3 regions of the Streptomyces sp. NPDC058701 genome follow, and region 1 is predicted to be linked to each of the others. Evidence: riboswitches for the same ligand, from Rfam matches in the RefSeq annotation. Region 1 holds a riboswitch; each other region holds the start of a gene.
The links. Region 1 has a riboswitch for cyclic di-AMP ahead of ACFWW8_RS21755 (M23 family metallopeptidase). Riboswitches for the same ligand answer to the same signal wherever they lie in the genome.

Region 1 (3,264 bases):
CACCCGTACGCCGAAGCCGCGGCCCCCGCCCCTGGGGACCGCGGCTTCCGCGTTCCCCCGCGCGGGACGGCCGCGGCGCGACCTCCCCGCGCGACGCGTTGCGGCCGCCGGATTCAGCCCGGCCGGGAATTCGACGGCGCCGCGGGAATTCGACCGCAGGCCGAAAAAGCACCGCGCGGGAATTCCGGCAGCGGCGCGCGGATACCCGTCCTTTGTATACGGCGCCTGTTAATGACGGCCGCTCGACATGTTTACGGCAGGTTGCGAAGTCCTCACGGCGGCCCGCGGCCGGTGCGCCGCGGAGGCACGGTCCGCGTGCATCGCGGTCAGGGCGCGCGCCCGCTCCGCGTCCCCGCGGGCCACCGCGTCCACGATCGCGCCGTGCTCCGCCCAGGACTCCACGGGCCGGGCCGGGGCCTCCACCACGTACATCCACGCGACCTTGTGCCGCATCTGCGTGAGCAGGGCGATCAGCCCCGGGCTCCCCGAGGCCTGGGCCAGCGTCTCGTGGAACCAGCCGCCCAGGGACCGCAGGTCCTCCCCCTGCCCCCTCCTGGCCCGTTCCTGGCCCAGCCTGACCAGCCCGCGGAGCACCTTCAGGTGGGCTTCGGTGCGCCGCCGCGCGGCCCGGGCGGCCGCGAGGGGCTCCAGCAGCATCCGCAGCTCCAGGAGGTCGGCCGCCTCCTGCCCGGTCGGCTCGGCGACGCAGGCGCCCGCGTGCCGCCGCGTGGTCACGAACCCCTCCGACTCCAGGGTCCGCAGCGCCTCGCGGACCGGGACGCGCGAGACCCCGTACCGGCGGGCGAGGACCTCCTCGGTGAGTCTGCTGCCCGGCTCGAAGACCCCGGAGACGATGTCGTCGCGAATTGCCATGCATACCGCGTGCGCAGGAATACGCAAGACCGAACCTCCGCCTATTTCCGACTGCCGTGCCAGAGTGTGCTGCGACTCTATTGCAACACACGATAATTTCCGAGAGCGGCCGGAAAAGCGAAACATTCGCAAAAGACCCCGGCTCGCGGTGCGAGCCGGGGTCTTTGGTGAAGCGTGGGTCGTGCGCGGGGTCGTACGGGTCAGAGGCTGACGCCGTGCGAGCGCAGGTACGAGACCGGGTCGATGTCCGAGCCGTAGTCGGCGCCGGTGCGGGCCTCGAAGTGCAGGTGCGGGCCGCTGGAGTTGCCGGTGGAGCCCGACAGGCCGATCTGCTGGCCCGGGGTGACCTGCTGGCCGACGGAGACGCTCAGCGAGGACAGGTGCCCGTACTGGGTGAACGTGCCGTCGTTGTGCTTGATGACGACGTTGTTGCCGTACGCGCCGCCCCAGCCGGCCTCGACGACGGTGCCCGCGCCCACGGCGTGGACCGAGGTGCCGGAGGCCGCGCGGAAGTCGATGCCGGTGTGGCTGCCGGAGGACCACATGCCGCCACCGGCGTGGTAGTGGGTGCTGATGCCGCCGCTGACGGGCGCGACGAAGGTGTTGAGGCGCTTGCGCTCCTCCTCGCGGGCGGCGCGCTCTGCCGCGTCCCGCTCCGCCTTCGCCTTGGCCTCGGCGAGGCGCTTGGCCTCGGCGGCACGCTGCTTGGCGTCGGCCTCGGCCTGGGCCTTGGCGGCCGCGCGCTCGGCGGCGCGCTGCTGCGACTCGGCCTGGTCCTGGATGTCATCCGCGAGCTCGCCGCCGACGACGACCGCGTCGTATCCGGCGTCGGGGACGGAGTGCCCGGTGTTGTTGTCCGCGGCGAAGGCCGGGCCTGCGAGGGAACCGACGACGCCCGTGGTGGCGAGGGCGGCTATACCGGCGTAGCCGGCGGTCTTGCGGCTCAGACGGCTGGAACCGCGGTGCTTGCCGGAGCCGGCGGTACGACTGCCAAACGCCATGAAGAGGTTGATCCTTTCCTTCCCTCTCGCCTACCGGGTTAGCTGACGGGTTCGGAGCAGGAAGGTCTCCTACGGGCTTCCTCTTGCGAGGCGGCCCGATTCACCCCAGGGACTGATGTGGGTCCCCGGCTCCCCAGGCTCGCGCCTGACGGGGACTCGGCGATCGCTGTCCGGTGCCGCGGGTGCGGCGGGCACAACTGACGAACAGCACGGCTGACGCTAGGCGGATCATCAGTCGATCGCCAAACAGACGAGCCCTTTTGTTGCGTACGCCACACCGCATATAAGCAACCTCACCACTAAAGAGACAAAAGGGGCCCTGACGGACAAGCCGCCAGAGCCCCCGTGTTCCGGACGTCAGTTGGTGACGACGCTGACGTCACCGATCCCGAGCGCCCGCACCGGCTCCTCGATCTGCGACGCGTCGCCCACCAGCACCGTGACCAGCCGGTTCGCCGGGAAGGCGCTCACGACCGCCGAAGTGGCCTCCACCGTGCCGGTCTCGGCGAGCCGGGCGTACAACTGCGCCTGGTAGTCGTCCGGCAGCTCCTGCTCCACCTGGTCCGCGAGGGTGCCGGCCACCGAGGCGGCCGTCTCGAACTTCAGCGGCGCCACGCCCACCAAGTTCTGCACCGCGACGTCCCGTTCGGCGTCGGTCAGCCCGCCCTCCGCGAGGGTGCGCAACACCTTCCAGAGGTCCTCCAGCGCCGGGCCCGTGTTCGGCGTGTCCACCGAGCCGCTGATGGCCAGCATCGAGGCGCCCTTGCCGTCGGCGGTGGACCGCAGCACCTGGCCGAAGGCGCGCACGCCGTAGGTGTACCCCTTCTCCTCGCGCAGCACCTTGTCCAGACGGGAGGTCAGGGTGCCGCCGAGGCAGTACGTGCCGAGCACCTGGGGCGCCCAGACGCGGTCGTGCCGGTCCGGTCCGATCCGGCCGATCAGCAGCTGCGTCTGGACCGCGCCCGGCCGGTCCACGATGACGACGCGGCCGGTGTCGTCGGCGGTCACCGGCGGCACGGGCCGGGGCGCGGCGGAGTTGCCCGTCCAGGTACCCAGGGTGTCGGCCAGGACGGCGTCCAGGTCGATCCCGGTCAGGTCGCCGACGACGACCGCGGTGGCCGTGGCGGGGCGTACGTGGGCGTCGTAGAAGGCGCGTACGGCCGCGGCGTCGATCCGGGCCACCGTCTCCTCGGAGCCCTGGCGTGGGCGGGACATCCGCAGGGAGGCCGGGAAGAGCTCCTTGGAGAGCTGCATGGCGGCGCGGCGCTGCGGGTTGGCCAGCTCGTGCGGGATCTCGTCGAGCCGGTTGCGCACCAGGCGTTCGACTTCGGCGTCGGCGAACGCGGGCGCGCGCAGCGCCTCGGCGAGCAGGCCGAGCGCCTTGTGCAGG
Region 2 (3,264 bases), on a different contig from region 1:
CCGGTGGAGGCGCCGGACGGGACGGCAGCACGGCCGGTGCTGCCATCGTCGAGGCCCACCTCGACCTCGACCGTGGGGTTGCCTCGGGAGTCCAGGATTTCCCGGGCTACGACGACGTCGATGGACGGCACGAGCATCTCCTTCTGGGATGTGACGCTGGGTGTGCGGTGGCGTGTCAGGCCGTGGGATGGCCTTGCCGCCTAGAGCCTAACCGGATCCGGGCAGGAGGCCGGACGACCGCCCGGGTCCTGGGACGAAAAAGGGCCCGAATACCCCTCTTCCAGGACATAGACCTCTGGAACAGCCCGTCGTCGGCGCACACGCCACCGCCCGGCGCGCGGGGGAGGCGCGCCGGGCGATGGGGACCCTGCGTGGTTCAGCGGGTGGAGCGCGGGGGCTCCGGCGGCGGCTGCCGCGGGGTTCAGCTGAGGTCGAGCTTCTGGCCCGGGAAGATCAGGTCGGCGTCCGAGACGATGTCCTTGTTAAGCTCGAAGACCTTCTCCCAGCCGCCCTGGACGTTGTTGGCCTCGGCGATGGTGCCCAGCGTGTCACCGGACTTGACCTCGTACGAGCCGTTGCCGGTCTTCGGGGCCTGGGCCTTCGGCTTGGCGACCGGGGCCGGGGCCTCGGAGCGCTCGGAGCGCGTCGTCGGGGCCTGGGACCGCTTGGTCTCGGCCTTCGGCGCGGTCTTCTTGACCTCGGCCTTCGGCGCGGCCTTCTTGGTCTCGGTCTTCTTGGTCTGCTTCTGGGTCTCCGTCGAGCCGCCACCGGCGTAGGAGGAGTTCGACAGGCCCACGCCGCAGGACGGCCAGGCACCCTTGCCCTGGCCCTTGAGGACCTTCTCCGCGATGGCTATCTGCTGCGACTTGGTGGCCTGGTTGGCCTGGGCGGCGTACGTCTTGCCACCGAACGCGGCCCACGTGGAGGACGAGAACTGCAGTCCGCCGTAGTAGCCGTTGCCCGTGTTGATGGACCAGTTGCCGCCCGCCTCGCACTGCGCGACCTTGTCCCACTCGGACGCGGTGGCGGCGCTGGCGGTGCCGGCGGCCATCAGGGGTGCGGCCACGGCCACACCGGCGACACCGGCGAGCGTGACGATGCGGACGGCCTTGGAACCGCGGCGGTGCTTGCCCTTGCCGGAAAGCAGCATGGAGTTTCTCCTCACCGACGCCTACGAGGTGAGCTGTCGGGTTCGGGCGAGTGAGTTGCCCGGCCGTGCGACCTTGCGCACGTCTTAACCCCTAGCCGGTGGCGTGACCGTCTCTCAACGGCCGCTCCCGGCGCCTACCTTGGTTCCCCCGCTCCTGCCTTCGGCGCTTGCGCGACGACTGTTCCCCCCGTCCGCCGGCAGGATTCGGCGATGCGGTCGAAGGAGCCCGCGGTGGCGGGCGATTCAGAAGGTAGACGGCTCCCTCCCCGATGTTCAACGCGCGACATCGGGGAGAAACGCCCCTACTTGCGTCCTTCCCGGGAGCGTTTGCGCAGGTGAGGAAGGGGTTTGCGCGAGCTCCGGGGCAGGACACGCCAGTTGACCGGAAGAGACACATGTCTCACTTACAGAAAACGGACAATCAATCCTTTAAAGGGTGCCCGAAGTGCCCCTATTCCGCGGTTAGATCCAGGTTCTGGCCGGGCTTGATCAGGTTGGCGTCCTCGCCGATGACCTGCTCGTTGGCGGCGTAGAGCGCGTTCCAGCCGCCCTTGAGTCCCTTGGCGTCCGCGATGGCGGTCAGGCTGTCGCCCGACTTCACGGTGTACGAGGGCCCCGACGCGGCATCAGACGCTCCGGACGCCTCGACGGCGGGCGCTCCGCGGTGCTTGCCGTTCCCCTCCGCCGGAAGGGCGGGCAGGGCCGACGGGTCGGCGGAGGCGCCCGGGGCGGTCTGGGGCGTCGGGCCGGTGGACGGCCCGGCAGCGGGGCTCGTGGACGCGCCCGGGCCGGACGGGGCCGTCGGGCCGGTCGGGGTGACCGGAGCGGTGGGGTCGACGGGGGCCGTCGGGTCCACCGGGGACGTCGGGTCGGCGGGGGTCGCGCCGGGGCCGCCGGGCGTCACGGGGGCCGTCGGGTCCACCGGGGCCGTCGTCGGGTCGTCCGGCGCCGGCATGACGGGGAGTCCGCCGGGCGGCGCGAGCGGGCCGTCGGGGATGGTGAACGCCGGGGTGTCCGAGGGGGTCGGGGTCGGTGCCCCGAAGTCCCGGGCGGGGTCGGACCCGTGGACGGGCACCTCGGCGTCGGGGCGGTTCGGCGTCGGCGACGCGGTCCCGGCGGGGCCGGGCAGGCCCGGATCCACCTCCGCGGCGGGGCCCTGCTGGGCCAGCCCGGCGGACGCCGCGCACAGCGGCCACGCCTGCGGCCCCTGGGAGGCCAGCACCCGCTCGGCGACGGCGATCTGCTGGGACCGGCTCGCGAGGTCGGGCCGCTCGGCGAAGTCGAGCCCGCCGGCGCCGCGCCACTGGTCCTGGGTGAACTGCAGCCCGCCGTACGCGCCGCCGCCGGAGTTGGCGCTCCAGCTCCCGCCGCTCTCGCACTCGGCGACCCTGTCCCACGTGGAGGTGTCGGCGGCCGTGGCGTTGGTGGCCGCGAGCAGCGGCAGGGCCAGCGCTGAGCCAGTGACTCCGGCTGTGACGACCAGCGCGGGGACCTGGCGGGGGCGTCTGTGGCGGCCGTTCCCGGAACGCATGTAGGTGCACCTTTCGCATAACGGCGGGGTAACGGCAGAACTTAGCGGCCTTTGAGCGATTGTCACAAGTTCCGACCACAGTCGACTAAACGTCAGGCGTTCCTCCGATGTTTGGGGCTGCGAAGCGGACCGGAAGCGTGCGCAGGCCACGCATGATCAATCCGCCGCGCCAGCGCAGCTCCTCGGGCGGAACGGCGAGTTCCAGGTCCGGCAGACGCGTCAGCAAAGTCGCAAGCGCGGTCTGACCCTCCAGCCGGGCGAGCGGAGCACCCAGGCAGTAGTGGATGCCGTGGCCGTACCCGAGGTGCTGGTTGTCGGTGCGCGAGAGGTCGAGGGCGTCCGGATCGGCGAAGCGGTCGGGGTCCCGGTCGGCGGCCGCCAGGACGACGAGCACCGGGTCCCCGGCCGCCACCGGCCGGCCTCCGAGCGTCAGCGCCTCGGTGGCGAACCGCCAGGTGGCGAGCTCCACGGGGCCGTCGTAGCGCAGCAGCTCCTCGACGCCGGTCTCCAGCAGGCCGCGCTCCCCGGCGGCGAGGGAGCGCTGGAGGCGTTCGCGCTGGTCCGGGTTCATGAAGAGGGAGTG
Region 3 (3,264 bases), on a different contig from region 1:
GTCGCTGCCGGGCCGGATGATGTCGTTGCCGCCCGCGCAGAAGGTCACGAGGTCGGGTGCGAGCGCCTTGGCCCGCGGGACCTGCTCGGCCACGATCTGGTCGAGGAGCCGGCCGCGTACGGCCAGGTTCGCGTATCGGAAGTCGTGCTCGTCACGTCGATCGGCCAGGAGCACGGCGAGCCGGTCCGCCCAGCCGAGAAACGAACCCCCCGGTCCCGGGTCCCCCACACCCTCGGTGAAGCTGTCCCCGATCGCCGCGTACGAGCCGATGGTCTTGAGTGTCGTCGTCGTCGCTGCCACGACGCACCATCCTTCACCCCCGCGGGCAACCTACGCCAACGTAAGCAGGGGTTAACGGACCGTGATCTGTACCACGTGCGGGATAAGGAATAAGTACGCGTCAGGCCGGGACCCCCCTCGGGTCCCGGCCTGACGCGTGTCCCTGCCGCGGCGGATGCCGCCGGACGTCTCACCGTCAGACGGTGGCGCCCTTCGAGCGGAGGTAGGCCACCGGGTTGATGTCGGAGCCGTAGGACGGGCCCGTGCGGATCTCGAAGTGCAGGTGCGGGCCGGAGGAGTTGCCGGTGGAGCCGGAGAGGCCGATGCGCTGGCCGGCGGTCACGCTCTGGCCGGCGGAGACGGACAGCGAGGAGAGGTGGCCGTACTGCGAGTACTTGCCGTCCGCGTGCCGGATCACGACCTCGTTGCCGTACGAACCGCCCCAGCCCGCGGAGACGACGGTGCCCGCGCCGACGGCCTTGACGGTGGTGCCGGAGCTCGCGATGAAGTCGACTCCGGTGTGGTAACCCGAGGACCACATGGCGCCACTCGCCCTGTACTGGGTGGAGACCCCGCCGCCGACGGGGGCCACGAAGCCGGCGCCGGAGGGCGCCGCCGCGCCGGCGGAGGTCTCGCCGCCGCCCTGCGCCTTCTGCTTGGCCTTGGGCTGCGTCTTCTTGGCGGGGGCGTCCTGCTCCCCCGAGGCGGCCTTGCCGGAGACCGGGGCCTCGGCCGGCTTCTGCTTCTTCTGGACCGGCTTCTCCGCCGGGGCCGGGGCCGGAGCCGGGGCGGCGGCGCTCGGAGCGGGGGCGCCCTTCGCGCCGAGCGTCAGCTTGAGGCCCGGGTGGATCAGCGAGGGGTCGGCGCCGACGGCCTCGCGGTTGTCGGCGTACAACTGCTCCCAGCCGCCGGCCAGGTCGCGCTGCGCGGCGATCTTGGAGAGGTAGTCGCCGGACACGACCGTGTACACGACCGGCGCGGCGGCCGGGGCGGCGACCGGTGCGGCCTGCAGCGCTACCGGCAGCTGCGGGGCCACGGCGGGCACGCTGGCCGGCGCGGCGGCCGGGGCTCCGGACGCCTGGGCGCCGGTGGCGCCCATCAGCGGCAGCGCGAGGGCCGCGCCACCGGTGCCGGCGACGGCGAAACCGCGGGAGATGGAAAGGGACTTGGGACGGCGGTGCTTACCCTTTGCGGGCATGGCGGTTTCCTCTCCGTCGCCTGCGAGGTGAGCTGTCGGGTTCGGACTGGAGATGTCCGGCCGCACACGTATGGGCACATGTACGGCTTCACCCCGAGCCGTCCCGATATGAAGACTCGGGACGGCGGCTTACCTGGTTCCCCCGCTCCTGCCGCGCGTGAATAGTCGGGTGCGGTTTTCCGGGTGGCGGCAGGATTCGGCGGTCCGCCCGGATCGATCGCGAAGGTAATCGAGTCGGGCCGCACGGAACAAGCCGCGAATTACCTGACGGAATCCCAGAGGTGAGGGATCGACGGAATTCCGGTCACCCTGCGTCCATTCCGGACCACCAACATCCGGTCTGGCTGGGCCATTCGGCTTTCGCGATCAGGCACTCACGGTCACCGTATGATCTGGCTCACGGACGGGCGCCCGATCTCGCCTCCGGATATGGCAAGTTGCTGCCAAGTAGTGCAATTCGGACACCCTACGACGACGCGGAGGAGTTCACGTGACCCAGCAGATACCCCCGACCCCGACCGGGCGGTCGCAGCCGGAGCCGAACCTGACCGGAGTGCGGAACTTCCGCGACGTGGGCGGTCTGCCGACGCGGGACGGACGGAGGGTCAGGCCGGGACGACTCTTCCGAAGCGGACATCTCGCACATGCCACCGAAACCGATGCAGAGTTCCTCAACTCGCTCGGACTCCACACCGTCTTCGATTTCCGCAACGACGCCGACCACGCCCTGGAAGGGCCGGACGTGGAGCTCCCCGGCGTGCGGAACGTCAACATCCCGCTCTCGGATCCGGCCGACGGCCGGGAGTTCTGGAAGATGGTCCGCGACGGCGATCTGGACCAGCTCCGCGGACTCCTGGGCGACGGGAGGGGCGCCGCCAGGATGGCGAACTCGTACCGCTCGATCATCGCGAACCGCACCGCCGAGCACAGCCTGGTCCTGCACGCGCTCGCCGGGGACAGCGTCCCCGCGCTCATGCACTGCGCGGCCGGCAAGGACCGGGCCGGCCTGTCCGTCGCCGTCACCCTGCTCGCCCTCGGAGTCGAGCGCGAGGCGATCGTGGCGGACTACCTGGAGTCCAACGCTCCGCACCGCCGCTACCGGCTGCGCCGCGGCAGCGACGCCCCCGAGGCCCGCTCCGCCGAGGTCATGGAGCTGCTGTCCCCGCTGTTCGACGCCCGCGCCGCGTACCTGACGGCGGCGTTCGACACCATCGACGAGACCTGGGGCGGGGTGGACGCCTACCTGGCCGAGGGCCTCGGGCTGGCGCCCGAGACCCTCGCACGGCTCCGGGCGGGACTGCTGGACTGACCCGCCGGGGCGGGCCGTCGGCGGTCAGCGGTTGCCGACGGCCTGCTTCACCAGCGTCCGGCCGAAGTCCCACATCAGCCCGGACCCGCCGTGCGCCTCGTCCATCACCTCGCGGAAGGCACCGACGAACCGGTCGACGTCGGCCTCGTCCACGACGAGCGGCGGGATGAGTTTGATCACTTCCAGGTGGTCGCCGGACACCTGGGTGAGGATGCGGTGCTTCTGCAGCAGCGGCACCACGACCATCTGCGCGAAGAGCCCCTTGCGGGCCGCCTGGAGCATCGTCCACCGGCTGCGCAGCCCCAGCGACGACGGCCGGCCGAACTCGATGCCGATCATCAGCCCGCGCCCCCGCACCTCGTGCAGCAGCTCGTACTCGTCCACGAGGGCCGCCAGCCGCCCGCGCAGCAGGTCGCCCGTGGTCCGCGCGTGCGCGACGACCTCCTCGTCCTCCATGACGGAGAGCACCGCAAGCCCG

Region 2: another riboswitch for cyclic di-AMP. It lies ahead of ACFWW8_RS18285 (transglycosylase family protein); the one in region 1 lies ahead of ACFWW8_RS21755 (M23 family metallopeptidase).
Region 3: another riboswitch for cyclic di-AMP. It lies ahead of ACFWW8_RS07630 (LysM peptidoglycan-binding domain-containing M23 family metallopeptidase); the one in region 1 lies ahead of ACFWW8_RS21755 (M23 family metallopeptidase).

Annotation. Positions count from the first base shown of each region.
Region 1 covers NZ_JBHXSY010000020.1:5,329-8,592, forward strand. The annotation lists gene ACFWW8_RS21750 (GntR family transcriptional regulator) at 229-900, opposite strand; gene ACFWW8_RS21755 (M23 family metallopeptidase) at 1,074-1,874, opposite strand; cyclic di-AMP (ydaO/yuaA leader) riboswitch at 1,887-2,046, opposite strand; gene ACFWW8_RS21760 (M16 family metallopeptidase) at 2,232-3,264, opposite strand, start outside.
Region 2 covers NZ_JBHXSY010000015.1:23,634-26,897, forward strand. The annotation lists gene eno (phosphopyruvate hydratase) at 1-137, opposite strand, end outside; gene ACFWW8_RS18285 (transglycosylase family protein) at 422-1,150, opposite strand; cyclic di-AMP (ydaO/yuaA leader) riboswitch at 1,154-1,326, opposite strand; gene ACFWW8_RS18290 (transglycosylase family protein) at 1,602-2,681, opposite strand; gene ACFWW8_RS18295 (cytochrome P450) at 2,767-3,264, opposite strand, start outside.
Region 3 covers NZ_JBHXSY010000005.1:271,143-274,406, reverse strand. The annotation lists gene ACFWW8_RS07635 (SGNH/GDSL hydrolase family protein) at 1-300, opposite strand, end outside; gene ACFWW8_RS07630 (LysM peptidoglycan-binding domain-containing M23 family metallopeptidase) at 476-1,477, opposite strand; cyclic di-AMP (ydaO/yuaA leader) riboswitch at 1,480-1,655, opposite strand; gene ACFWW8_RS07625 (tyrosine-protein phosphatase) at 1,968-2,786, shown strand; gene ACFWW8_RS07620 (aspartate aminotransferase family protein) at 2,811-3,264, opposite strand, start outside.